3 regions of the Sporosarcina sp. FSL K6-5500 genome follow, and region 3 is predicted to be linked to each of the others. Evidence: a T-box and tRNA genes for the amino acid it is inferred to sense, from the RefSeq annotation. Region 3 holds a T-box; the other regions hold tRNA genes.
What was found. A T-box is a leader RNA that pairs with one kind of tRNA and senses whether it is charged. The one in region 3 lies ahead of pheS (phenylalanine--tRNA ligase subunit alpha), so its partner is inferred to be a tRNA-Phe.
Positions count from the first base shown of each region.

Region 1: it encodes a tRNA-Phe, which carries the amino acid that the T-box ahead of pheS (phenylalanine--tRNA ligase subunit alpha) is inferred to sense. The anticodon was not compared.
Region 2: it encodes a tRNA-Phe, which carries the amino acid that the T-box ahead of pheS (phenylalanine--tRNA ligase subunit alpha) is inferred to sense. The anticodon was not compared.

Region 1 is NZ_JBBOTP010000001.1:2,412,667-2,422,004, reverse strand. It holds gene MKX62_RS11465 (aldo/keto reductase) at 1-344, opposite strand, end outside; gene MKX62_RS11460 (NCS2 family permease) at 501-1,802, shown strand; gene MKX62_RS11455 (hypothetical protein) at 1,851-2,144, opposite strand; gene trmL (tRNA (uridine(34)/cytosine(34)/5-carboxymethylaminomethyluridine(34)-2'-O)-methyltransferase TrmL) at 2,470-2,943, opposite strand; gene queG (tRNA epoxyqueuosine(34) reductase QueG) at 3,058-4,197, opposite strand; gene MKX62_RS11440 (B3/B4 domain-containing protein) at 4,254-4,946, shown strand; gene MKX62_RS11435 (hypothetical protein) at 4,976-5,491, shown strand; gene MKX62_RS11430 (SRPBCC family protein) at 5,825-6,277, opposite strand; tRNA gene MKX62_RS11425 (tRNA-Leu) at 6,456-6,536, opposite strand; tRNA gene MKX62_RS11420 (tRNA-Cys) at 6,578-6,651, opposite strand; tRNA gene MKX62_RS11415 (tRNA-Gly) at 6,660-6,734, opposite strand; tRNA gene MKX62_RS11410 (tRNA-Gln) at 6,739-6,810, opposite strand; tRNA gene MKX62_RS11405 (tRNA-His) at 6,821-6,896, opposite strand; tRNA gene MKX62_RS11400 (tRNA-His) at 6,931-7,006, opposite strand; tRNA gene MKX62_RS11395 (tRNA-His) at 7,043-7,118, opposite strand; tRNA gene MKX62_RS11390 (tRNA-Trp) at 7,146-7,219, opposite strand; tRNA gene MKX62_RS11385 (tRNA-Tyr) at 7,225-7,309, opposite strand; tRNA gene MKX62_RS11380 (tRNA-Thr) at 7,323-7,398, opposite strand; tRNA gene MKX62_RS11375 (tRNA-Phe) at 7,412-7,487, opposite strand; tRNA gene MKX62_RS11370 (tRNA-Asp) at 7,547-7,622, opposite strand; tRNA gene MKX62_RS11365 (tRNA-Met) at 7,626-7,700, opposite strand; tRNA gene MKX62_RS11360 (tRNA-Met) at 7,782-7,856, opposite strand; tRNA gene MKX62_RS11355 (tRNA-Val) at 7,925-8,000, opposite strand; tRNA gene MKX62_RS11350 (tRNA-Glu) at 8,166-8,240, opposite strand; tRNA gene MKX62_RS11345 (tRNA-Ser) at 8,264-8,355, opposite strand; tRNA gene MKX62_RS11340 (tRNA-Asn) at 8,360-8,434, opposite strand; rRNA gene rrf (5S ribosomal RNA) at 8,479-8,594, opposite strand; rRNA gene MKX62_RS11330 (23S ribosomal RNA) at 8,741-9,338, opposite strand, start outside.
Region 2 is NZ_JBBOTP010000001.1:2,740,321-2,749,658, reverse strand. It holds gene menH (2-succinyl-6-hydroxy-2,4-cyclohexadiene-1-carboxylate synthase) at 1-311, opposite strand, end outside; gene menD (2-succinyl-5-enolpyruvyl-6-hydroxy-3-cyclohexene-1-carboxylic-acid synthase) at 304-2,016, opposite strand; gene MKX62_RS13200 (isochorismate synthase) at 2,009-3,394, opposite strand; gene MKX62_RS13195 (1,4-dihydroxy-2-naphthoate polyprenyltransferase) at 3,558-4,469, shown strand; gene MKX62_RS13190 (TraR/DksA C4-type zinc finger protein) at 4,654-5,382, shown strand; tRNA gene MKX62_RS13185 (tRNA-Glu) at 6,240-6,311, opposite strand; tRNA gene MKX62_RS13180 (tRNA-Ser) at 6,322-6,412, opposite strand; tRNA gene MKX62_RS13175 (tRNA-Asn) at 6,422-6,496, opposite strand; tRNA gene MKX62_RS13170 (tRNA-Ile) at 6,498-6,574, opposite strand; tRNA gene MKX62_RS13165 (tRNA-Gly) at 6,579-6,652, opposite strand; tRNA gene MKX62_RS13160 (tRNA-Phe) at 6,660-6,735, opposite strand; tRNA gene MKX62_RS13155 (tRNA-Asp) at 6,795-6,870, opposite strand; tRNA gene MKX62_RS13150 (tRNA-Met) at 6,874-6,948, opposite strand; tRNA gene MKX62_RS13145 (tRNA-Ser) at 6,991-7,083, opposite strand; tRNA gene MKX62_RS13140 (tRNA-Ile) at 7,101-7,177, opposite strand; tRNA gene MKX62_RS13135 (tRNA-Met) at 7,185-7,258, opposite strand; tRNA gene MKX62_RS13130 (tRNA-Ala) at 7,281-7,356, opposite strand; tRNA gene MKX62_RS13125 (tRNA-Pro) at 7,438-7,514, opposite strand; tRNA gene MKX62_RS13120 (tRNA-Arg) at 7,541-7,617, opposite strand; tRNA gene MKX62_RS13115 (tRNA-Leu) at 7,639-7,724, opposite strand; tRNA gene MKX62_RS13110 (tRNA-Gly) at 7,732-7,806, opposite strand; tRNA gene MKX62_RS13105 (tRNA-Leu) at 7,815-7,896, opposite strand; tRNA gene MKX62_RS13100 (tRNA-Lys) at 7,927-8,002, opposite strand; tRNA gene MKX62_RS13095 (tRNA-Thr) at 8,009-8,084, opposite strand; tRNA gene MKX62_RS13090 (tRNA-Val) at 8,109-8,184, opposite strand; rRNA gene rrf (5S ribosomal RNA) at 8,251-8,366, opposite strand; rRNA gene MKX62_RS13080 (23S ribosomal RNA) at 8,521-9,338, opposite strand, start outside.
Region 3 is NZ_JBBOTP010000001.1:3,334,763-3,344,100, forward strand. It holds gene MKX62_RS15980 (peptidoglycan D,D-transpeptidase FtsI family protein) at 1-1,812, shown strand, start outside; gene MKX62_RS15985 (TetR/AcrR family transcriptional regulator) at 2,148-2,711, shown strand; gene MKX62_RS15990 (DUF2798 domain-containing protein) at 2,900-3,415, shown strand; gene MKX62_RS15995 (universal stress protein) at 3,462-3,902, opposite strand; gene sspI (small acid-soluble spore protein SspI) at 4,438-4,650, opposite strand; gene MKX62_RS16005 (TrmH family RNA methyltransferase) at 4,742-5,506, shown strand; T-box leader at 5,568-5,798, shown strand; gene pheS (phenylalanine--tRNA ligase subunit alpha) at 5,879-6,916, shown strand; gene pheT (phenylalanine--tRNA ligase subunit beta) at 6,930-9,338, shown strand, end outside.

The sequences.
Region 1 (9,338 bases), 920 kb from region 3:
ACAGGCCAATGTGTCAAATATAGATCCAAATAATCTAAGCCTAGTTTCTTCAATGAAGTCTCGAATGCGCGGAGTGTCCCGTCATAGCCCTGATCAGTATTCCATACCTTCGATGTGATGAACAGCTCTTCCCTTGGAACACCAGAGTGACGGATCGCTTCCCCCGTTTCCCTTTCATTCTCATAGATTGCCGCTGTGTCAATTGCGCGATATCCTGTTTCTAGTGCGTATGTAATTGCTTCGACAGTCTGACCCGGATCCGTCATCTTATAGACGCCAAGTCCTAATTGTGGCATTTTCACACCATTTGCTAGCTCAAGTGTTCCGTTGAATCGTTTTGTCATTTGAATTTCCCCTTTCGAAACTTATTCTTTAATTGTACAAGCGGCATTCGAATATTACGAATTACCTGATTGCATTTCAGAGTTGAATTTTAACGTAAAAACGAATATTATTGTAAATGTACTTCATTTCGTTCGTATTCTGAAAGGAGATTTACATTGTTTCATTTAAAAAAACATAATACCACTGTGAAAACGGAAGTATTGGCAGGAATGACAACTTTTTTGACAATGGCCTATATTGTCATCGTCAATCCGATTATTCTCGCTGACGCCGGCGTACCATTCGAGCAAGTATTCATTGCGACAATTATCGCTGCGGTTATCGGTACACTTTGGATGGCACTTTTCGCCAATTATCCAATTGCAATTGCACCAGGAATGGGATTGAATGCTTATTTTACATCGGTTGTTCTCGCATCTGATGGTCAACTCGACTACATGACTGCTTTTTCTGCAGTATTCATAGCTGGATTAATATTTGTTCTGTTGTCCTTGACTTCTTTCCGTGAAAAATTAATTGAATCAATTCCTGAGAGTCTGAAGCTCGGGATTACAGCTGGGATAGGGTTATTCATCGCCTTTATCGGCTTGCGTCTTTCTGGACTCGTCGCTCCACATGAGGCGAACCTTGTTAAGCTTGGCGACCTTACGTCTCCGCCCGTTCTACTCGCTTTGTTCGGCCTTCTCGTGACGGTTATTCTTATGACTTTGAATATCTATGGTTCGATTTTCATTGGAATGGTTCTAACCGGAATTGTCGCAGTCTTTACGGGTCAGCTCAAATTTGAAGGTGCCTTATGGAAAATGCCTAAATTGCCGGAAGGGATTCTTGTTTGGAATCCGATTACTGCATTCGGTGACGTCATTTCACATGGTTTGTATGGGGTGGTTTTTGCCTTTCTCATCGTTACCTTGTTCGATACCACCGGCACGATGATTGGCGTTGCAAAACAGGCTGGCCTTATGAAAGGCAATAAGCTGCCACGTGCACGTCATGCATTACTTGCAGATTCTGTTGCAACAACATTCGGATCGATGTTCGGTACGAGCCCAACAACGGCGTACATCGAATCTTCATCTGGTGTTGCAGTAGGTGGCCGGACAGGATTGACATCACTGACTGTCTCTATCCTCTTCCTTGTCGCGGCATTTTTCGGTCCACTCGTCAGTACATTGTCTGGTGTATCTGCAATCACAGCTCCTGCTTTGATTATCGTCGGAAGCTTGATGATTGGTGCAGTGAAAGATATTGATTGGGATTCATTCGATGAAGCATTCCCAGCCTTCCTCGTTATTCTAACAATGCCACTCACTTCGAGCATTGCGACAGGAATCGCTCTTGGTTTCATCACATACCCGCTATTGAAAGTTGTGAAAGGGAAAGGAAAACAAGTTCCTATCCTGTTATATATTTTCGCGGTACTGTTCACCTATCAGCTGCTCTATTTACCACATTAAAAAATACCCTTCCGTTAGTATTCGGAAGGGTATTTTTTACATATTGATTTAGCGTCTAGAAGTGATAGCCGACATTACGAGCGCTCCTGCAGTTAGTAGGTGCATGAACCAGCCAATGAACGGAATAGCACTCACTATGCTCGTTACGAGACCTAGGATGGGTGCTGCCTTACCCTGCATGTCCCGAATTGAAAGCAGTAACGTAATTGCATGTAAAACGAACATGACACCCAGCACTGAATATCCGGAGCTTATAACAAAAACTCCTCCAATGATTGGAATTGCAAGAAAACCTTCTGCAATTGCCGTGATCCATTTCATTCCTGTCGAGTAATTTTTCATACTATATTCTACCTCCATATTATTTAAATCGTTATGTTATATACGGACAAGCCGACAAAAAGTTTCATTTTTCTTGGCTCTGTCACAATTTTTCCTGACGGTCGTTTCAATTCCATTTAAAATAGGGTATACTTAACGAAGCTACTAATGAATTTACAGGAGGTACCTATCATGACAGTAATTCTAATTATAGGTGTTTGCTTTGCATTCCTATCTGCAATTTTCACAGGCGGATACGATGATAAACCGGGCAAGGTTAAGATACCTGGCCTAAAAAAATAACAATAAGTAAAACGGGACATGCCTTCAGGCTGCCCCGTTTTTTTTATACCAATCCTGGATAAGATTGTTGCCTAAGCGCTTCATATATAAGTATCGCCGCCGTGTTCGATAAATTAAGCGACCGAATGTTGTCGTTCATCGGGATTCGTAGACACCGTTCTTTATTCTCCTCTAAAATTTCTTCAGGAAGTCCGCTCGTCTCTTTACCGAAGACGAAAAATATATCTGTTGCACCATCAGAATAATCGAATGCAGTATGAGTCCTTTCACCGTGTTTTGTCAAAAAGTAAAAAACAGCATCGGGATTCGCCGCGAATAGCTCACGAATTCCTTCATGATATGTAATATCGACGTGCTCCCAGTAATCGAGCCCCGCACGTTTCAACATTTTGTCGTCCGTCGAAAACCCAAGCGGTTTCACAAGATGAAGTTTCGCTCCTGTTCCTGCGCATGTCCTTGCAATATTCCCTGTGTTTGCAGGGATTTGTGGTTCAAATAACGCTACGTGTATGGCCATCTCAGTGATTCCTCCAATTAAACTTTTTTACTATAGATACGTTGAAATATAGAACCCCATTGATTTTTTTCTGCTCCCCCTTGTAAGAAGCCTTCGTTTAGTTTATATAGGCATTCATTTCTTCAGTATATAAGTATCCGCTGCCTTTTCTAATTCAGCACGCACTTCCGGATCTTCCTCTTTCGATAATGCTTCCTTAATCGCTACATATCCTTCTTCCAAACCAATTCGACCAAGTGCCCATGCAATCGTACCACGAATGACGGGTCTCGGATCGTTCTCTAACATACTGATCAATTCTGGTACCGCAGACTCCTCCTTGAAATGTGCGAGTGCAATAATTGCATTTCGCTGAATCGGATTTTTTCCGCGCCAAGATCCTGATACATGTCCAAATTTCTCTTTAAATTCTCGATTCGACAGCCTAAGCACTGGTTGAAGAAGCGGCTTCGCCAGTTCAGGGTCTGCTTGGAATGCTTGCTGATGCAAATTATGCTTTCCTTTATTTTTCGGACATACCGTTTGACATGTATCACACCCGTATATCCGATTACCAAACTCCGCACGAAATTCTTCCGGAATTGGCTTTTTCGACTGTGTAAGGAAAGCAATACAACGCTGCGCATTTAATTGGCCTCCCTGAATCAATGCACCAGTTGGACATACGTCAAGACAAAGTGTGCAATCCCCACATTCATCTTCCATTGGAACGTCCGGCGCAAAAGGGATATTGGTAATCATTTCACCCAGGTACACATACGAACCGAATTCCGGCGTAATTATTGAACAGTTTTTTGCCGACCAGCCAATCCCCGCCCGTTCTGCAACAGCGCGGTCTGCAAGCTCACCCGTATCTACCATCGAGCGAACCTTTGCTTTAGGTGCATGTTCTAGTATAAATTCCTCAAGCAGTCTCAGCTTTTCACGAAGGACTGTATGATAATCTGTTCCCCATGATGCACGGCAAAAAATACCCCGGCGCTCGCCTTTTTTTCCTCTCGGAGAATCTGCCATTTTGGATGGATAAGCTACAGCAATTGCAATAATGCTTTCTGCTTGATCAAGCAAAAGAGCAGGTTCTGTCCGTTTATCTAAATCCTTTTCTTCAAAACCCGACTGATAGCCTAGTTCTTGCTGCCGCTTCAAGCGGTTTTTCAACTCACGAAATGGTGCAGCTGTTGTAAAACCAATTTTGTCGATGCCGATTGACTCCGCATAGTCCCTCACTGACTGTTGCAACTGAACAGCATTCACACTGTATCGCCTCCACTATGCTACTATTGAATTAAACTATATAAAGGGTGAAGTCATTGATTATTGAAATGGATATGAAGCTTTTAGGTGCCGTACCCGGATTAAAATTGGGCATTAATCATTATACCAAAATTACAGTGTCAGAATCGCCTCAAATGCTAAAAGGAAAATTGCAATTATTCCAAGAGCAACTTTTCTTTGAGCTGGAGAACAAGTCCGTCCCCGAATTCCCTGGCATTAAAGAATGGCGTACTGTGTGGAAAGCACTTGGCGCAGACTCTAATCGATACCGTCATTCTACAGAAGCACTTATGCGCCGGATTAAGAAGCAAAACTACATCGATCCATTCCACAATGCTGTCGACTTGAATAACTTCTTTTCCTTGCAGCACGAAATTCCAGTAGGCATCTATGACCTCGAAAAAATTGTCGGCGATATAATCGTTACTTCAGGGACAGAAGAGGATGGATATGATGGATTGAATGGTCGTTTTAATTCATTACAAAACATTCTACTGTTAAAAGATGATTATAGCCCATTCGGTAGTCCATATGTCGATTCTATACGCAGCGCTGTAACAGAAGATACGACAGACGCGTTACATATCTTCTTCCTACGCCCGTCCATGGATGCTACTGAAGCGTTTGAACTGACAACAGCATGTGGGAACATGTTTACTAGTCTTAGTGGTGGAGATGTTCGTTCATATGTTTTGCACGAGGGACAAACTTCCATTATAGTTGACTGACAATGTTTCTAAATGGGGGGAATGAACAAGTGAGCAACATAACACTCGCTGAAGCTGTAAAATTAAAAAGTGTTTTAACAAAACGAATTCATGAGCTTGAAGATGAAATGAGACGCGTAGCCTTTACGAATGTAGAAAAAGGCAACACCCCTGATCAAGGACCACGTAGCCTTAAAATCGTAGAAACAGAATTGGATGAAGTCCGTTTAGATAGTCGAGTGCTCGACCGTCTCATGTATCGTGCCAATATCGATAATGAAATCGAGTTCCAAGGGCAACAACTTGCGATTGTCGAAGCGATTGAACTTGCCATACAATTGCGTGCAAAAGCCCGCTTTTACAAAGAACTCTCTATGGCAGAAAAAGAAGAGATTCAATACGGCTACTCTGAAGGTACGGTCGTATACCGTGTTGCTTTATTCGTTCCTGAGGATTATCGGGTGAAATCATTGCAAGCAGAAAAGGATGCACATAAGTTATCTAATTCTATTAATGCAAAAAACTATTCGATTGTCTTGAAATTTGATGATACGAAGTACTTTTAATGCCCTTGGAAAGGTGAGACTCCTCTCCAGGGCATAGAGTAGGGATCAATCCAATTTAAATTGCAGGCAAACCAATAACCTGTCACCATTTACTTTGTGACCAATCCCCAATGACCAACCAAGGCAATTGCAATGGACAACCCAAACTAGTGTCATCGGATCCCCTCTATGAAAATCGCTCCTTACGCTTCGGCGGTAAGGAGCGATTTTGTTTACTACCCATTTTTGAACCGCTGTGTTTTCTCACCATCTATTAGTAACGTCCAGGTTCCACTCTCTAGAAAACTTGTGCCACCAAGTTTATCAAGTCGACTTTTCCTGATGAAATGCATCTTACTCATTTTCTGCAATATGCTTCAGAGCTCTTGCTCGACTCACAATAAAGTTTCTCATATAGCTTTCCAAAAACAACTTATCCGCAATAACACCAATCACTCCACAGGGTGATCTATATTGAAATCTGTCAATCATCAGAGTACCATTATCCTTCTCAATAAACTGATGAATATGGTGAAAAGAGTGGAATGCTCCTTTCACCATTATGTCTTCAAACATATACGGTCTATCCATCACCGTTACTTTGGCAGTTAGTCTTTGTCTTATACCGAAATGAACGGCCTCCCATGTAACAATATCCCCGGCCAGCAATAAACCTGTTGTCACCCCACCGACAGCCTTCTCTTTCGTCCCCTCTGTTGTACGGGTATGAATATCCACGTCTCGTGCAAGATCAAAGCAACGTTCTACCGAGGCTTGAATGAACTCCTGGTGTTCAATTAATGGCATAATGTTTCCCCTACTCTCTATTCTTTTATCTAAATATATATTGAAATAAAGAATTAAATTACATTGAATTCTTTAAAGTGCTAGGGGTAGCCAAAGCCCACGTTCGCTCAGTTAAGTCAACTTATATAGTAGAAATTAAACACAAAAAAACACAACCGAAGTTGTGTTTTTCATCTGATACCCGAGGCCGGACTTGAACCGGCACGCCTTACGGCATCGCATTTTGAGTGCGACGTGTCTGCCATTCCACCACTCGGGCATAACACTATTTAGTTTACGAACAACGATACATAAGAAAATTGGAGGCGGCAACCGGAATCGAACCGGTGGTAAGGGTGTTGCAGACCCATGCCTTACCGCTTGGCTATGCCGCCGTAGATGATGGAGCGGAAGACGGGATTCGAACCCGCGACCCCGACCTTGGCAAGGTCGTATTCTACCACTGAACTACTTCCGCGAAACTGGGGTAGCTGGATTCGAACCAACGAGTGACGGAGTCAAAGTCCGTTGCCTTACCGCTTGGCTATACCCCAAAAAGATAAATGGGGCGACTGAAGGGAATCGAACCCTCGAGTGTCGGAACCACAATCCGATGTGTTAACCACTTCACCACAATCGCCATGATATCTAGTTTGTTTTAATTGAATATAAAATGGGGCGACTGAAGGGAATCGAACCCTCGAATGTCGGAACCACAATCCGATGTGTTAACCACTTCACCACAATCGCCATGATATATAAGTTTGTTTTAATTGGATAGATAAATGGGGCGACTGAAGGGAATCGAACCCTCGAGTGTCGGAACCACAATCCGATGTGTTAACCACTTCACCACAATCGCCATAATATTAGATTATACTAAAAAAAATGGCAGGGGCAGTAGGAATCGAACCCACATCAAAGGTTTTGGAGACCTCTATTCTACCGTTAAACTATGCCCCTAAAACTGGTGGTGGGGGGCGGATTCGAACCGCCGAACCCGTAGGGAGCGGATTTACAGTCCGCCGCGTTTAGCCACTTCGCTACCCCACCATATAGGTGTAAATGGTGCCGGAGAAAGGACTTGAACCCTCAACCTACTGATTACAAGTCAGTTGCTCTACCAGTTGAGCTACTCCGGCACAAATATTAAAATGGTGGCTCAGGACGGAATCGAACCGCCGACACAAGGATTTTCAGTCCTTTGCTCTACCGACTGAGCTACTGAGCCACATATTTGGTTTACATTAAGATATTAGCTTATTCTAAACCTTATAAGAAAAATAAAAATGGCGGTCCCGACCGGGATCGAACCGGCGATCTCCTGCGTGACAGGCAGGCATGTTAACCGCTACACCACGGGACCATTTGGTTGCGGGGGCAGGATTTGAACCTGCGACCTTCGGGTTATGAGCCCGACGAGATACCACTTCTCCACCCCGCGACAACAATATAATGTATTCATTTGATAAAGAGCTAATCATTTACATGTCAGCTATATGATCTGCTGTATCATGATAAAATTTGGTTGCGGGGGCAGGATTTGAACCTGCGACCTTCGGGTTATGAGCCCGACGAGATACCACTTCTCCACCCCGCGACAATAGTATTTATATAATTAAATATATGTAAGTTTCTTTAAGCGGTGAATCTGCTTAAAAAACTTAATGGTGGAGGATGACGGGCTCGAACCGCCGACCCCCTGCTTGTAAGGCAGGTGCTCTCCCAGCTGAGCTAATCCTCCTGGGTAAAATTGCGATAAGCGGCGCATCTCTTTGTCAGCTTCATTCGCTCAGTCAGTCACGTACTAATGTACGCTCCTTCCTTCTCCCGATTTTAACGAGAGTGTGCTATGCTCGAATTACTGAATTAAAGTCTACGTGCTTAATGATGAATTTCTAAAAAGTTATGGTGACCCCTACGGGATTCGAACCCGTGATACCGCCGTGAAAGGGCGGTGTCTTAACCGCTTGACCAAGGGGCCTTAATTTATCATTTATATGAATCTGGCGGAGAGCAAGGGATTTGAACCCTTGAAACAGCGTTAGCCGCTTACATGATTTCCAATCATGCTCCTTCGGCCACTCGGACAGCTCTCCTAAATGGCTCCGCAGGTAGGACTCGAACCTACGACCGATCGGTTAACAGCCGATTGCTCTACCACTGAGCTACTGCGGAATAATATTAAGAACATACATTAAGTATCTTCTTTTGGACTAACAGACCAGCGACGTCCTACTCTCACAGGGGGAAACCCCCAACTACCATCGGCGCTGAAGAGCTTAACTTCCGTGTTCGGTATGGGAACGGGTGTGACCTCTTCGCAATCGTCACTGAACTATTTTCCACAAGACAAGATTAATTATATCACACCTTGTTGTTACTTGCAAGCGTTTTTACAAAATAATTAATTTTGTTCGCTCAAAACTGAATAAAACAGACATTGTGCTACACAGAATCAGGGTAATCAAGCCCTTTTCAAAATTGGTTAAGTCCTCGATCGATTAGTATCCGTCAGCTCCACACGTCGCCGTGCTTCCACCCCAGACCTATCAACCTCATCTTCTTTGAGGGATCTTACTTACTTGCGTAATGGGAAATCTCATCTCGAGGGGGGCTTCATGCTTAGATGCTTTCAGCATTTATCCCGTCCATACATAGCTACCCAGCGATGCCTTTGGCAAGACAACTGGTACACCAGAGGTATGTCCATCCCGGTCCTCTCGTACTAAGGACAGCTCCTCTCAAATTTCCTGCGCCCGCGACGGATAGGGACCGAACTGTCTCACGACGTTCTGAACCCAGCTCGCGTACCGCTTTAATGGGCGAACAGCCCAACCCTTGGGACCGACTACAGCCCCAGGATGCGATGAGCCGACATCGAGGTGCCAAACCTCCCCGTCGATGTGGACTCTTGGGGGAGATAAGCCTGTTATCCCCGGGGTAGCTTTTATCCGTTGAGCGATGGCCCTTCCATGCGGAACCACCGGATCACTAAGCCCGTCTTTCGACCCTGCTCGACTTGTAGGTCTCGCAGTCAAGCTCCCTTATGCCTTTGCACTCTACGAATGATGTCCAACCA
Region 2 (9,338 bases), 590 kb from region 3:
ATACGTCCCCCCATTGAATAGCCAACTAAGATGAATTGATCAAGAGAAAGCTCAGTAAACAGTTCCTCAAGGTCCTCTACTTGCTGATCCATAGAGTAGCGGCCAATGTCTTCCGAAATAGTCGATTTGCCGTGTCCCGTCAAATCGACAGCTATTGTCTGGTAGTTACCTTTTAGCAACTTTGTAATTTCACGCCATGATGTGGTGCTCCCCGTAAAACCATGTAGAAATACGATGACAGGTAGATTTTCTCCACCTTGGATTTCCACATGCATATTAATTTCACGTATACGAATAGTCTTTTCATTCATTACGATCAAGCCTGTCCGTGATTTGCTTCCATAGGTCTCGGTGCGCTTTCACATTCGCTTGACGATTCGTGAACACTTCGATAATACGCACTGGTTTTTCCTTCGCTTTATCGAGCTCCATTCCGAACTCTTCTGGCGTGTGGATTGCCGCATACTGCGCATCATACATCGCAGCAATGTGGCCGAATGTTAAGCCTGTTGGTGTGCCAAACAGCTCTTCGAAATGATTACCTGCATCAGCTTGCGGAAGGTACGAGAATATTCCACCCCCATCGTTATTAATAATGACAATGGTTAAATCTGCCTCGTGGAAACGAGTAACAATTAATCCGTTGACATCATGCAAGAACGATAAATCGCCAATTAACAGCCATGTTGGACGCTTTCTTGCCGCCTGGATACCGAATGCTGTCGATACAACACCATCGATACCATTCGTCCCGCGATTCGCAAAAATTGTAATATCCTTATCCGTCTTCCTGAAGAACGTGTCTACATCACGGATTGGCATGCTGCTGCCACTTACGAGGTCGCTCTCTGTGGGAAGGTGCTCAAATAATGTTTTTGCAAATATCCCTTCATCGCCAGCAACACCCTCATACTTATTTGTAATCGCTGATGCCGCCTCATTCGCCATCGTCCACCACTCTGTATAAGATGTCTTCGGTTTATCCACAATAATTTTCATGACTGTTTCGGATGAAGTCTGGATATGATGCGTAACGACACCGAGCGAATCCCTAAATTCCGGCGATTCATCCACCGCTATAACTGTAGCTGGTCTTACTTTTTTCAAGTAAAGCGAAAGCGGCTTCGCTACTGGCTGTGCACCAAAACGAATGACAGTATCAGGTACGACTTTCTCTTTGAATGCATCACTTTTTAATAGCGCATCATAATGATCAATACAGAGCGCTATGCATTGTTCAGGTACTTCCGTGCGAAGATTTGATAGCGGATCGCATAATACTGGCCATTCCAGTGCTTTGGCAAAGTTCCAAAATGCTGCTTTATCGAACCCTATCGGCATTTCACCAGCAATGATGAAGCCTTTTTCCGACGTTGCAAGCAACTGTGAAATTTGTTGGGCAGTAGATGCATCCAAACTGTCTACACTTTTAAATCGTTTTTTGAAAGTCATTTTCGGCGTTTCCCGATTAAAATCGATCAGAAGTGGTTCCCGGAACGGCACATTTAAGTGAACGGGTCCGCGTGGAGCTGTAGTCGCAACTGACAGTGCACGGCTAATATGGCGATCAATAAAGTCTTCGATATCCGGATTGTTTTCAGCAAGTGGGAAATCTACACTATATTTCACATGCTTACCATACATTCGAATTTGATCGATTGCCTGTGGCGCACCGACTTCCCTTAATTCATGCGGACGGTCAGCCGTGATAACAATAAGAGGAATACGCGCATAATACGCTTCTGTTATAGCAGGATGATAATTCGATGCTGCAGTACCTGACGTACAGAGAAGGACGACAGGATTACCGGATGCCTTCGCCAAACCTAATGCAAAGTAGGCAGCCGATCGTTCATCGACTTGCATATAGACATCAAGGCCTTTTGTTGAAGCGAAAGCGTAAGCCAGTGGTGTCGAACGAGAGCCTGGACTAATAACTACCGTTTTCACATCAGCCATCATCAAAGCAGCAGTCATTCTACGAACATAATCAGTCAAAACTGTACGGTTATCCATTCAGTTTTCCTCCAAGCGCCCGCATAACCGGTCTGAATTTCACCCATGTTTCATCGTATTCTTTATCTGGTTCAGAGTCTGCCACAATTCCTCCACCTGCGTATAAGTACGCACTATTGCCGTCAAGAAGTGCGGAACGGATTGCCACAGCGAATTCACCATTTCCAGCAGTATCTGTCCAACCAATTGGTCCAGCATAATAACCCCGATCCAAGTTTTCCTCAGAACGAATCATTTCCATCGCTATATCAGTTGGGACACCGCCTAGCGCCGGTGTCGGGTGAAGTGCTTGAACCAAACTAAAAATATCAGTTCCTTGTTCAACTTTTCCTTCAACTGGCGTAAACAAATGCTGAATATCACGGACTTTCATCAGTTTCGGTACTTTCGAAATTTTGATGTCTGTGCAAAATGTCTTAAACACTTGTGAAATCATATTAACGACATATTGATGCTCTTCTCGATTTTTTCTATCTTCAAGAAGTTCATCGCCAAGTTCGCGGTCTTCAGTTGCCGACTTGCCTCGTTTAATGGAACCCGCAACACATGCCGAATACGCACGGCCATTTGATATTTCAATTAAACGTTCAGGTGTAGCACCAAAAAATAATTGGCCGTCTTTTTGCAATCCAAAGTGATAACTTTCCTGCTGTTCATTTGATATATGATGAAGTGCAGTGACAGCCGGCACGTCATCTGCAAAGTTTAGTTTAACCGAACGTGCAATTACTACTTTTTCAGCTTCACCATTGTTAATTTTCTTTGTGACATCTGCAACGGTTTCCAGATAATGTTCTTTCGAAAGTTCCTCTATTGACACAACTTCCGGTTTTGTAAGCAGAGCGGATTCCTCGACTTGCGCGATATGAATTAGACGGTCTCTTTCATCCCTTAACTTCTCAAACTGTTCTGCCCCATCGTTGCTTTTTGTTACGAGGTTAATGGAAATTTCTGTCTTACCATTCGTAATCGACAACTGGAAAGAAGGTACAACGAAATGGGCCGATGGAAATGCATCCCACTCTGATTGCTTAACACTTTTCGGATCAAACGAGAAACCTCCAAAAAGAACAGGTTCCCGATCATTTTCTTCTTTAATAAGCGAACTACATAATTTTTTCCAACTTGTTGAAATATGTGTGAAACGATCATTCGTTCCATCACTTGTTAATACCGTAGCATGTCCAATACCAACAAGCGTTAAAGTTTTATCTGCATTTTGCCAATAGAAACGTTCATCTTTGTAACACGAATCTCCTGCTTCAAAAAACGCAAGTGGTGAGATTCTCCCCGCATCGACAGTTTCTGTAAAAAAACGCAGCTCATTCTGCCTAACATTTAATTGAGATTCACGGGTAGCGGTCAACTTCCGATTCATTATTTTCCCTCCGTACATTCATTCGACTGATTTAAAACAATACCTATAGTCTATCATACCGAATCAATGTCGTTTCAGCACATAATAAGCAGTCCATATGTTCACTCCACCCATTTTGGAGTACAATAGATAGGGTCATTAAAAGGATAGGGAGAGAGCCAAATTGCAACAGACAATAAAAGCGGATAAAGGCTGGCGTATTTGGTGGCAGCTTACACGTCCACATACACTAACGGCAGCCTTTGCACCTGTATTTCTCGGTACCATGATTGCACTAACTTACGGAAAATTACATTTTCCTTTATTCATCGCCATGCTCGTCGCGAGTGTTTTCATCCAAATGGCAACGAATATGTTCAATGAATATTATGATTTTAAAAGAGGACTTGATACAGAACAGTCCATTGGTATCGGCGGTACAATCGTCCGTAATGGTGTAAAACCAAAAACCGTGTTGAATCTTGCCTTTATGCTTTACGGGATTTCCGTCCTTATTGGTATCTATATATGTATGGAAACCTCATGGATGCTCGCAGTCGTCGGGATCCTGTCAATGATGGTAGGCTACTTTTATACTGGAGGACCGTATCCTATCGCCTACACGCCATTTGGAGAACTGTTTTCCGGTGTTGTCATGGGAATGTTACTTATCCTTATTGCGTTTTATATCCAGACAGAAACAGTAACGACAGAAGCGGTTCTGCTATCTATCCCAAGTATGTTGCTAGTCGCAGGTATTATGCTAGCAAATAATATACGTGATTTAGAAGGCGATAAGGAAGGCGGACGAAAAACACTCGCTATTCTTGTGGGCCGCTACAACGCAATTACAATCCTAATGCTATTTTTCATTATTTCCTATGGCTGGATTATTGCAATGATTCTCTTCGGTCATCTTACTCCATGGGCACTGCTTGTATTTCTTAGTGTCAAAAAGCCGATTGGAGCGATTACTGTGTTCCGAAAAAATCACATCCCAATACATGTGATGCCTGCGATGAAAAACACTGCAGTTACGAACACTTTATTCGGCTTACTATTAGGGATCGGAATACTCATTGGGCATCTGCTCTAACTAATAAAAAAAAGCGTAAAGCCTCGATTTAACTCGAAGCTTTACGCTTTTTCTGATTTATATGTTTAGATGGAACGAAATAAAGGAAAGTTAAGTAACGATAGTCAACAATCTGTACTTTTGTTTATTAAGTACGGTGTGTATGTGCAGACTAATGCCATTACTAAAAAGGACGTGACAAAACTTGTTGAACGATAAACAAAAAGCCACTCTAAAAAAAGAACTATATGAAATGAAGGATCACTTAACAAAAACAGAAGAAGAAACAGATATTAAGGAAAGTGCACAAGAAGCTGCCGGCGAGCTGTCGATGTATGACAATCATCCCGGTGATATGGGTACAGAACTGTTTGAAAGAGAGAAAGACATGGCTTTAAACGTTCATGCTGGCTCTGAATTAGATAAAGTAGAAAGCGCCTTACAAGCGATGGTGAACGGTTCTTATGGGAAATGTGAAGTGTGCCAAAAAGATATACCATTTGGGCGACTTGAAGCAGTTCCTTACACAACCCTTTGCATCGACCATGCGACTGAGCAAGAAATCCCCAATGATCGACCTGTCGAAGAAGATACGCTTACCATGGCCAACCCAAATTCATTTTCCGGAGCGGCCCGGGATGGCGAAGACAGCTTTCAGGAAATCGCAAAATCTGGAACATCAGAAACCCCTTCCGATTTCAGCGGAGATCACGATGACTACAATACGTTATACGACAGCGGAATTTCAGATGGTGCAACCGAAGAATTTGAAGAATTCACAGGAACCGATATAAATGGAAAGTCACGCGGTTTCATCAGGTCCGATGCCTCAGAGAAATATGAAGCGGAACTGGATGATGAAGGAATCGAATCCCCTCTCGGAGATATTCCTTATCATGAAAAAGATAGTTATATAGAGGATCAGAAGAAGTGAAAAGAAACACCATAGGCCATTGCTTATGGTGTTTCTTTTCAGGATATTTTAGCTCACGTATGTTAATTAACCAAAAGTAACCAGTAAATGATTTAATCAAACACTAGGCGCTGCGTGTGTAGTTGCCTTTGAGTTGCTTTAGATAGAACGACCTCTTTACTATTATCGAGATATCTTGATGTGTAGGGATGCGACTTCGTAGCCCCCTACAAATTTTTCGGGAATCGTTTGGTGGTTATCCATCCGTTGCTCTCCAAAGGCATAAGTACACGAAATGCTAGAGCTTTTTGGGACGAAAGAATAGCGGGGCTTCTTAACTGGATAAAAGCCGCCAAAGATATAATTTTGGCGGCTGAAGTCTTCTCCATAGTCTTGTCTTTTTTATTTAAGAATGAAACAGAACTCCTACCAATATCGCTTCGACGCTGGATGGTCTATATGAGAAAGAGCATTTCATTATCTGTGATGAAATCTGCAACCTGGAGTACGTCTTTCTTGAATATAAGTAGTATCAACTAGTAATCACCTTATAATCTCGGCATATACATCTCAAAATCACATTTCTCTCGATAATGAACACACTAGTGCAGGTACGGCAAAGGGGTCGCCGAAGCCGTGAGACTGGATGCGAAGCGATATCCAGGCTTACGGTGAAAGGCATCCCCAAAGCGTCAAGCGTTCTACAATCCACACCCCGAATTACAACTCACTCCTTATTGAGCGCCACAGTAGATTCAATGGGATTCTTTAATTCAACATATATAGTTAGAATTTAAGTGAACTAGAAAACTATATATAAACAAATTAAAAAGTAGCTTTACAAGTTCATTAAGAACTTGTAAAGCTACTTTTATGTATGACCCCTACGGGATTCGAACCCGTGATACCGCCGTGAAAGGGCGGTGTCTTAACCGCTTGACCAAGGGGCCAAATTATATATGGCGGAGAAGGAGGGATTCGAACCCTCGCACCGCTTTCGCGATCTATACCCTTAGCAGGGGCACCTCTTGAGCCGCTTGAGTACTTCCCCATATATAAATGGCTCCGCAGGTAGGACTCGAACCTACGACCGATCGGTTAACAGCCGATTGCTCTACCACTGAGCTACTGCGGAATGGTGGGCCTAAATGGACTCGAACCATCGACCTCACGCTTATCAGGCGTGCGCTCTAACCAGCTGAGCTATAGGCCCTTTTTGGAGCGAGTGAAGGGAATCGAACCCTCATCATCAGCTTGGAAGGCTGAGGTTTTACCACTAAACTACACTCGCATAACAATGGTGGCTCAGGACGGAATCGAACCGCCGACACAAGGATTTTCAGTCCTTTGCTCTACCGACTGAGCTACTGAGCCACGTATTTAGTTTACATTAAGTCGTTAACTTATTCTAAACCTTATAGTATTAATAAAAATGGCGGTCCCGACCGGGATCGAACCGGCGATCTCCTGCGTGACAGGCAGGCATGTTAACCGCTACACCACGGGACCATTTGGTTGCGGGGACAGGATTTGAACCTGTGACCTTCGGGTTATGAGCCCGACGAGATACCACTTCTCCACCCCGCGACAACAATATAAGTACTATTTAATTTCACCACTAGTTAAAAATGGAGGAGGTAGAGGGATTCGAACCCCCGCGGGATTTGACTCCCCTGTCGGTTTTCAAGACCGATCCCTTCAGCCGGGCTTGGGTATACCTCCATGGCTGTATATAATAGTGGTGGACCTTGCAGGACTCGAACCTGCGACCGGACGGTTATGAGCCGTCTGCTCTAACCAACTGAGCTAAAGGTCCTTTAAGATGGCGGCAGAGGGGATCGAACCCCCGACCTCACGGGTATGAACCGTACGCTCTAGCCAGCTGAGCTACGCCGCCAGGATCTTTATGAAAATTGTGTTGGTGGAGCCTAGCGGGATCGAACCGCTGACCTCCTGCGTGCAAGGCAGGCGCTCTCCCAGCTGAGCTAAGGCCCCATTATAGCTGGCAATTATTAAAGCACAAATCTACTTAAAATGGTATATTCTTTAAGCGGCGAATCTGCTTAAAAAGCTTAATGGTCGGGAAGACAGGATTCGAACCTGCGACCCCTTGGTCCCAAACCAAGTGCTCTACCAAGCTGAGCTACGTCCCGAAGAATTATAAAGTTTAAAAACATAATGGTGCGCCCGGCAGAAGTCGAATCCACAACCTCCTGATCCGTAGTCAGGTGCTCTATCCAATTGAGCTACGAGCGCATATAAGTGAAAAGTTATTAATGCCGAGAACCGGAATCGAACCGGTACGGTAGTCACCTACCGCAGGATTTTAAGTCCTGTGCGTCTGCCAGTTCCGCCACCCCGGCAAAAATATGGAGCGGAAGACGGGATTCGAACCCGCGACCCCGACCTTGGCAAGGTCGTATTCTACCACTGAACTACTTCCGCATTATAAGTGCGGGTAAAGGGAGTCGAACCCCCACGCCCGAAGGCACTAGATCCTAAGTCTAGCGCGTCTGCCAGTTCCGCCATACCCGCAATATAAATTATGACACTAAGTCATAAAAATGGTGAGCCATGCAGGATTCGAACCTGCGACCCTCTGATTAAAAGTCAGATGCTCTACCAACTGAGCTAATGGCTCGAAAAGTGGTGCCGGAGAAAGGACTTGAACCCTCAACCTACTGATTACAAGTCAGTTGCTCTACCAGTTGAGCTACTCCGGCTAATAGTTTTCATTATAAATAAAATGGTGGAGGATGACGGGCTCGAACCGCCGACCCCCTGCTTGTAAGGCAGGTGCTCTCCCAGCTGAGCTAATCCTCCTGGGTATAAGTGCGACAAACTTCAGTTGTTCGTCCTATTCATAAACCTATGTAATAATTGTTGCAAGACCGGCGACGTCCTACTCTCACAGGGGGAAACCCCCAACTACCATCGGCGCTGAAGAGCTTAACTTCCGTGTTCGGGATGGGAACGGGTGTGACCTCTTCGCAATCGTCACCAGACTTGTATGATCTTTTCTCAAAGACAATAATTATTATAACATATCATCTAATTAATTGCAAGTACTTTTTTTTATGAACGGTACTTATTCGCTCAAAACTGAATAAAACAGACATTGTGCTATACAGAATCAGGGTAATCAAGCCCTTTTCAAAATTGGTTAAGTCCTCGATCGATTAGTATCCGTCAGCTCCACACGTCGCCGTGCTTCCACCCCAGACCTATCAACCTCATCTTCTTTGAGGGATCTTACTTACTTGCGTAATGGGAAATCTCATCTCGAGGGGGGCTTCATGCTTAGATGCTTTCAGCATTTATCCCGTCCATACATAGCTACCCAGCGATGCCTTTGGCAAGACAACTGGTACACCAGAGGTATGTCCATCCCGGTCCTCTCGTACTAAGGACAGCTCCTCTCAAATTTCCTGCGCCCGCGACGGATAGGGACCGAACTGTCTCACGACGTTCTGAACCCAGCTCGCGTACCGCTTTAATGGGCGAACAGCCCAACCCTTGGGACCGACTACAGCCCCAGGATGCGATGAGCCGACATCGAGGTGCCAAACCTCCCCGTCGATGTGGACTCTTGGGGGAGATAAGCCTGTTATCCCCGGGGTAGCTTTTATCCGTTGAGCGATGGCCCTTCCATGCGGAACCACCGGATCACTAAGCCCGTCTTTCGACCCTGCTCGACTTGTAGGTCTCGCAGTCAAGCTCCCTTATGCCTTTGCACTCTACGAATGATGTCCAACCATTCTGAGGGAACCTTTGGGCGCCTCCGTTACTCTTTAGGAGGCGACCGCCCCAGTCAAACTGCCCGCCTGACACTGTCTCCTGCCCCGATAAGGGGCATGGGTTAGAAGTCCAATACAGCCAGGGTAGTATCCCACCAACGCCTCATCCGAAGCTAGCGCTCCGGAATCCAAGGCTCCTACCTATCCTGTACAGGCTGCACCGGAATTCAATATCAGGTT
Region 3 (9,338 bases):
GAACAAGAGACGAAAAGGATTACCCCTGGAGATAAGAGAGACTTTTGGATTTTAAAGAATTCAAAAGCAGCAACGGAAAAAGTTTCTATAAAGGAACAAGAGAGACTTGAAAAGGATAGTAAGCTTTCACGGACGGAATTGCAGAAGAAGATTAATAGGCTTACACGAAAACGAATTACGGACGAAGAAATTGATTCTTTTACGGAAGAGGAGCTAGAAGTACTTGCGATTTACAGAGAAATGATGTCGGGCTATGCATACTCACCGCAAATAGTGAAAAGTGGAAATGTGACGGACGAGGAATTCGCAACTGTATCTGAACGTCTAGGAGAGTTACCGGGCGTGGATACAACGACAGATTGGGAACGTGTGAGAAGATCAGACAATACGATTCTAGGGACAACCACGAGCCCCATTGAAGGTATTCCTAAATCCCGTGAGAATTATTTCTTGGCACGGGATTACTCAGGAAATGACCGTGTTGGAAAAAGTTATATTGAGCAATATTATGAGGATTTGTTAAAAGGGCAAAAAACAATTGTGAAGAATATTAAAGATCGTAGCGGGCGTGTCGTCGAAACGAAAACAATCCGACAAGGCGAACCTGGTAAGGATCTTATTCTGACGATTGATAGTGAACTGCAACAGACACTTGAAAATATTGTATCGGAAAAACTGTTGGAATTAAAAAGAGGACCCAATACCGGAGAATTGGATAGGGCTTTTCTAGTCATGATGAATCCGAATAACGGTGAAGTTCTTTCGCTTGTAGGTAAGCAAGTTGTTACGAATCCAGAAACAGGAAAACTCGAAATATGGGACTACGCATATGGTACATTTACTGCGGTCCATGAAGCAGGATCAACAGTGAAGATGGCGACGCTTCTTACAGGGTATCAGGAAAATGTGGTACGTATCGGCGAAACGAAGATAGATGAACCAATTAGAATCGGTGGTATTACAAAAAGATCGCTGTTTAATCAATACTCTAGGGTTGCTGTAACTGATATTGAAGCAATCGGCAAGTCTTCGAACGTTTATATGTTCCGTATCGCAATGGCTATGGCGGATTCTAACAACAGCTCTGAAGGAGCGAAACGCATTAGGGAAAATGCATTTGATACGTTCCGACAATCTTTCGCCTCTTTTGGACTTGGAACAAAAACCGGCATTGACTTACCGGGGGAGTTAGGCGGTCTGATTGGCGAAAGTAATTCAATCGGTATTTTAATGGATTTATCCATCGGGCAGTTCGATACCTATACAACACTTCAATTGGCTCAATACGTCTCAACAATTGCAAATGGCGGTTATCGGATAGCTCCAAAAGTATTAAAAGAAATACGCGAACCATCTGAGGATGGTGAAATTCTTGGTTCTCTCATTCAAGAAACAGAGGTCAATATCTTAAATAGGATTCAGAGTACTGATGCAGAAATTGATCAAGTGAAGCGTGGTATGCATTACGTGTATTATGCACCTAAAGGAACGGCCCCGAAAATTTTTGATGGAAAAGACTATGATGGAGCAGGGAAGACGGGAACTGCGCAAGCATTCAGTTCAGGGAAATCGACAATCAATCTATCCCATGTGGGGTTTGCACCTTACGAAAATCCGGAAATTGCTTATGCGGTTCTTGTCCCAAACATCACTACAAAGCCAGGAGATCACACGACTGGCGCTCAAAATAAAATTATCCAACAAGCTGTAGACGAATATTTTAAGCTGAAAGTAAAAAGAGCTAAAGAAGAAATATCTACAGCTGCCGAGCAACCAATCATACAGGCTCCTAAAAAAGAATCTGAAAAATAAAAGTAGGGAAACCAAAGAATGGTTTCCTTACTTTTTTCAATAGATAAAAACCTAAGCCGCTATCTATGATGAAAATGAAATTAAGCTCTTTGAAAAGAGAATCCGCTCCTATAAAATAAGTACAGTCTTCTTGTCAATTAATTTTAAAAGAATATTCATGGATATTCCTCCGCCTATCGCTAAGAAAAAACTCCTAGTATTCTGAAATAACCCCTTAAAATAAGGCGTGTCCTTTGTCATCTTAAATTCGATAAAACTGAAAACTGTAATTCTGGGTAAAACTTTGTTATACTTACAAACAGACCAGTTGGTATGTGGGGAGAGATACATTAAATATGGATATAAAATCGCAATTAATTGATACTGCTACGACCCTTTTTCAACAAAAAGGATATAAAAATGTCGGACTTAACGAGATTTTAAAAGCTTGTAATGTTACAAAAGGAGCGCTCTATCATCATTTTCCAAACGGAAAAGAAGAATTATTGATTATTTGTTTACAAGGTTTAAATGAGGCCATTACCACAGATATCAAAGCTATATTCAGCAGGCATCTATCAGCTAAGGATGCCATACTCTCAATGATTGATAAGTTAATTCAGGATTTTGAAAAAAGTGGCACCATTATCGGCTATACATTTAGTAGCATTGTCAGTGAAATGGCAACGATGAGTGAACCAGTCCGTACTGCTTGTAGTGCTCTATATGAAAACATTCAACACCTTTACTATGAGAAACTTATAACGGAAGGCTATTCGAGTGAATCAGCTTCCGCTATTGCATTGTTGATGACAGCTTCGATTGAGGGGGCAATGATGCTATGTTTGACGCAAAAATCCGCAACACCTTTGAAAACAATTGCCACATTATTGCCGGGTATATTAAAAGTGAACAAGTAAATTCGACAGAACCCGTTAATATTGTGTTTGTTAAACTGAGTGCATCTTTAGTGTAAATTGCATTTACTGCGGTTTTATTGATATATATTACGATTATTCACTCCATAGCGTGATTTGTTATTGGCATATTCATCGATGTATTTAACGTAGGTCTCAAATATGAATTTTGAAAGGAAGAAAAACAAACTATGCATCAAGAAAACAGACTACCGAAAAACGGTAAAGAGGGCGCGTTATTTGGCGCAATTATCGTAACATTATCAGTATTAACAATGGGACCAATCAATATGATCCTTGCTGCTGGAGGCTTCAACAAAGATGTTGCAATGAACATGCTAATCGTGTTACCTATTATTTGGGTTTTCGTTATGATAATTGAACCGGTAGCAATCGGTCGTTTTGCAGAATTTTTATCATCTAAATTCATTTCGCCAACAGATGGTTTTGCTGCTCGTATTATGTTCCGTACAATTTTCACAGTATTAGGCATGTCATTTACAATGACATTTGTTGGGGTTATCATTGGGGATGGTTTTACAACTGATATCTTTGCACACTTTATCCAAATCTGGCCCCGTAACTTCTTACTCGCCCTATTTTTAGAGAGCGTAGTGATCCAACCATTTGCACGTTTAGTAATGGTTAAAATGCACGCAGCGCAAGATAGAAAAGCCGCAGTTCAAACGAATACACAAAATATCTAAAAAAATCGCTCAGACTTTTCAAAAGTCTGAGCGATTTTTTTATTATTCATTCAGCAGGCGTACGGATGACTAAAACATCGCATTTAGCTGAACGTACGATTGCTTCAGATACAGAACCAATTAAGTAGCGCTCTACTGGCGTATGCCCCGTAGCGCCGCAAATAATTAAGTCTGCCTTCACCAATTTAGCAATCTCTTTTGTAATCACCGTTTTAGGTGAACCATATTCAATAATGATAGTTACATTTTCAACGCGAGCAGCTGCTGCGCGTGCTTTATAGCGTTCTAAAATTTGTTGAGATTGTTCTTTGACTTGCCCAGCAATTTCTTTATCAAGAGGTCCTAAGTAGCGCGTATCAATAATGTTAACGAGGTTTAATTGTGATCCTTGATTTCGATATGCAATCTCAAGTGATTTACGAAATGCAAAATCGGCCTCTTTTGAACCGTCTACAGCTACTACAATACTTTTATAATCAGTTGCCATTAGTCATAAACTCCTTTTAAAATTATATAATAAATCAGTTGTAGTTATTTTGAATTCACATTTTTTGATTTTTTCATGAACAAATACAATATAACATTAATCACTGCAAATACTAAAACGACTATAAAATTTTTCGGATTATCCAATATACTTTTCTTCGAGTTTTTCTTTCTATTTTCACTGCTTTAAAAAGTGGATAGATGGGGTCGTGGAAAAAGGAATTCGAGTCGGAACGAATGGGGAAAATGAATTTGAAGTAAATACGGCATGCCTGGATTGGCACGCATACCGCCGCACTCATCGGGTTATTGTATGGAGCAAGCAAAGTGAACACAACCATATGGATGACCATCCGTATTGCATTATGGATACTTGTGTTTGGCTTTGTAACGGCGATGGGCTTTGATTTCTTTTTGGAAAATAGCTAGTTCTTAAAATACAAAAGCCGCTCAATTAATGAGCGGCTTTACGTTTATCCAAACGCCGTGATAGAAGATTGCGCCGGTGATAGTGCTCCGTGCAATCTTTGAATAATTTAACTTGCCGCAAATACTTGTGCTAGCTCTCCGGCCATCTTTGTTTTTTCTTGTTCTCCTGCATGATTCCACAGCTTTTCGAAAAACACCCCTAGTCCAGGTAACAGGTGCTCTTCACCTCGTTTAATGGCATCTTCCACAACGTTACGGATATCATCCGCTGTATTATTCGTCATGTTTGCTGAAATGGCATCTCTTATTTGAAAATCCATTTTATCAACCTCCCACTTTCATTTTGGACACAAAAATCGCCAACTATACCGTCATTTGATACACTGAAAAGAAAAAGGCGGTAACGTACATATGAAACGAATTGAATCATCACAAAACGCACTCGTGAAACATTGGAAAAAGCTTGTCACAACACGAAAAGAACGCGATCTGTCGAAAGAATTCCTTGTCGAAGGTTTTCATCTCGTTGAAGAAGCATTAAAAAGTAATGGGGCAATTCTCGCGTTAATCACCCGTGACGGAGTTGAAATACCTCAAGGATGGTCTATCGAAGGTGTAAAGCTTGTTGAGATAACAGAGGCAATTGCGAAAGAAATTTCGGAAACGGAGCAGTCGCAGGGTATTTATGCACATTGCCGTCAGCCGGAGCATGCCGAAGAGGATTATTCAGCATGGAAAAAACTTTTATTAATTGACGCAGTCCAGGATCCTGGTAATGTCGGAACGATGATTCGGACGGCAGATGCTGCTGGAATGGATGCAGTTATTCTTGGAATGGGGACCGCTGATTCGTATAACCCGAAAACAGTACGTTCTGCGCAAGGGTCACATTTCAATATCCCAATCGTCAAAGGTGATCTTATTGAATGGACGGCTAAGGCGAAAGAAGCGGGCATTCAAGTTTTAGGGACAGGATTGAAAAATGCTGTAAATCATTCTGATATCTGGCCACAAGACGAATTTGCATTGATTGTTGGAAATGAAGGCAGTGGCGTCAATCCGGATTTGCTTGAGATGGCGGATAATACGGTCAAGATTCCAATGTACGGCAAAGCAGAATCGTTAAACGTCGCAGTGGCAACGGGCATCCTGCTATATACGTATTCTAAAGTGTGAAAACTAGCATGTTGTTGATGATCAAATCATAATCGGGTATACTATTGGTTATGAACAGAAATGAAAAGCAATGATCGGGAAAAGTAAACAATACATGAGCCGAAAGGGAGTCCGCGCCTTGACTGAAAGCGCAGATGGGTAAATGATTGTCGAAGTTCACCCCGTGAGCTGCCGCCAGGACCAGCGTAAGCTGTAAAGGTGTGCCGGTGCCGGACCGTTATTCCGATTTGAGTGATCATATCTTCGGGTATGATAATCAGGGTGGTACCGCGAAATCGTCCTCGTCCCTTTTTTAAGGGGCGGGGTTTTTATTTCGTCTAGTTTCGGGCGCCAGACGCCCTACACTTTTTTTATTTTGAAAGGAGAATTGACATGGAAGCACAATTAGAACTGTTGAAAGTAGAGGCGCTTGCAAAAATTGAAGCAGCTTCAGATGTAAAATCATTGAATGAAGTTCGTGTAGCCTACTTAGGGAAAAAAGGGCCAATTACTGATTTGTTGAAAGGCATGGGAAAACTTCCTGCTGAAGAACGTCCGAAAATGGGGGCGCTTGTCAATGTTATTCGTGAGGCAGTGACAGAAGTGCTCGAAGACCGTATGGCGAAACTTGAAGAATTAGCCATCAACGAACAGCTTGAAAAAGAATCGATTGATGTAACATTGCCTGGACGTCCTGCACGTACTGGAAATCACCATCCGTTAACACGTGTTGTTGAGGAAATCGAAGACTTCTTCATTAGCATGGGCTATGAAATTGCTGAGGGTCCTGAAGTTGAGAAAGATTATTACAACTTTGAAGCGCTGAACTTGCCAAAAGGCCATCCAGCACGTGATATGCAAGATTCGTTCTACATATCCGAAGATATTCTTCTTCGTACACATACGTCACCAGTTCAAGCACGGACGATGGAAGCGAAAGGCGGCGCGCCGATTAAGATTATATGCCCAGGTAAAGTGTACCGTCGTGATAGTGACGATGCGACGCATTCTCATCAATTCACGCAAATTGAAGGGCTTGTTATTGGTGAAGATATCCGCATGAGCGACTTGAAAGGGACACTTTCTTTATTCGCTAAAAAAATGTTTGGCGATGAGCGTGAAATCCGTCTGCGTCCGAGTTTCTTCCCATTCACGGAACCGTCTGTTGAAATGGACATTTCATGTTTCAAATGTGGCGGAGACGGCTGTAACGTTTGTAAGAAAACAGGCTGGATCGAAATTTTAGGTGCCGGTATGGTACACCCGAATGTACTGGAAATGGCTGGTTATGACCCCGCTGTTGTATCAGGTTTCGCTTTCGGTATGGGACCTGAACGTATTGCAATGTTGAAATATGGTGTGGAAGATATCCGTCATTTCTATACAAATGACGTGCGGTTTGTATCGCAATTCCACCGGACGGAAGCTTGAGGAGGAGACGAATATGTTAGTATCTACAAAATGGTTAAGTGAATATGTAAATATAGAGGGAATTTCTACGGCAGACCTTGCGGAGAAAATTACACGTTCGGGCATTGAAGTTGATTCCATCATCGACCGTTCGCATGGTATGACGAACATAGTTGTGGGTTATGTGTTGGAATGTGTGAAACATCCTGAAGCGGATAAGTTGAATATTTGTCAAGTGGATGTTGGGGAAGAAACTACACAAATTATTTGTGGTGCTCCCAACGTTGCAGAAGGGCAAAAAGTCATTGTTGCACGTCCAGGTGCAGTACTACCAGGCGGCATGAAGATTAAAAAAGCAAAACTGCGTGGTGAGGAATCGAACGGAATGATCTGTTCACTTCAAGAGCTTGCAATTGAAGGCAAGCTTGTACCAAAAGCATATGCAGAAGGAATCTATGTGCTTCCTGAATCAGCTGTACCAGGTGAATCCGCACTCCCGCTGCTTGGTCTTGATGATCAAGTGCTTGAATTCGATTTAACGCCAAACCGTTCAGACGCACTCAGCATGATAGGCGTTGCGTATGAAGTTGGAGCGATTTTATCACAAGGTATCCAACTCCCTGAAATTAACTACACGGCTTCAAATGAAAAAGCCGAAGATATGCTGAAACTGCGTATCGATGCAAAAGAAGAAAATCCGATGTACGTAGCGAAAGTCGTTAAAAACGTTAAAGTAGAAGCATCGCCGTTATGGCTTCAAAACCGTTTAATGGCTGCTGGAGTACGTCCACATAATAACGTTGTCGATATTACAAACTTTGTCTTGATGGAATACGGTCAGCCGCTTCATGCATTTGACTATGACCGTCTTGGAACAGGTGAAATCGCTGTCCGTCTTGCAGAACAAGGTGAAAAAATCACGACATTGGATGATACTGAACGAACACTGGAAGCGCATCAACTTGTTATTACGAACGGTAAAGAACCTGTAGCGATTGCTGGCGTAATGGGCGGATTAAATACGGAAGTACATGATGGAACGACGACGGTTGTCATCGAATCTGCTTACTTCTCATCAGGATCTGTCCGCCGCACTTCGAGAGAGCTTGGGCTTCGTAGTGATGCGAGTACACGTTTTGAAAAAGGAGTCGATCCTAATCGAGTCGAAGCAGCAGCAGAACGTGCCGCACAGCTTATGGCTGAAATTGCGGGGGGCGAAGTGCTTGCTGGATCTGTCATTGTTGATGAACTCGATAAAACGCCTGTACGAATTACTGTTTCACCGGATTATATTAACAACCGCCTTGGTATGAAGATCCCTCTTGAAGAAATGCTAGCTATTTTAGACGGATTACAAATCCCTACAGAAGCGGTGAACGGAAAATTGATCATAGATGCACCGACACGCAGGCAGGATCTTCGAATCCAAGAAGATATTATCGAAGAGATTGCACGGATGTACGGCTATGACTTGATTCCAATGACACTTCCAATAACGGAATCGACGCCGGGTGGGTTGTCGCCGTATCAAGCGAAACGTCGTACAGTTAGAGCGTTCCTTGAAGGCGCAGGACTCTTCCAGGCACTGACGTATTCATTAACATCTAAGGAACAGGCACAAAGCTACGCGCTTGAAACAGCACCTGTTACAGAACTTCTGATGCCGATGAGTGAAGACCGCAGTATCCTTCGGCAAAGTCTTATCCCGCATCTCCTTGAGGCTGCAACATACAACGTTGCACGCCGTATGGATTCGGTAGCGCTTTATGAAACTGGATCGGTATTCCTTGGTGAAGAGGAAGATGGACTGCCACAAGAAGTTGAACATGTTGCAGCTGTTATTACTGGAAAATGGGTTGACCATGCATGGCAAGCAGAAACGAAATCGGTTGACTTCTTCGTCCTTAAAGGGATTGTCGAAGGCATGATGGATAGTCTCGGTCTTTCTGAAGGTCTGTCATTCGAACAAACTGTTCTTGACGGGATGCATCCTGGACGGACAGCAAACATTTTCTATAATGCCGAACGGATAGGTTTGATTGGACAAATTCACCCGACAGAACAGAAAAAACGTGATTTGAAAAACACATATGTAATGGAAATGAACCTTGCTAAAATTTTGGCAGTTGAAACGGAAGAACTTTTATATACCCAGGTTCCACGTTTCCCATCGAGTTCAAGGGACATTGCGCTTGTCGTTTCGAGCGATACATCAGCAGGTATGCTTGAAAACGTTATTCGCAGCGCTGGTGGTAAATTGTTGAAAGACGTTAGATTGTTTGACCTGTACGAAGGGGACAATGTTGAAGATGGCAAGAAATCACTTGCGTTCTCACTGACATATTCAGATGCTGAGCGCACATTGACAGACGAAGAAGTTGTCAAAGCGCATGACAAAGTATTGAACGCATTAACAACAGAAGCAGGAGCTTTGCTTCGCGGA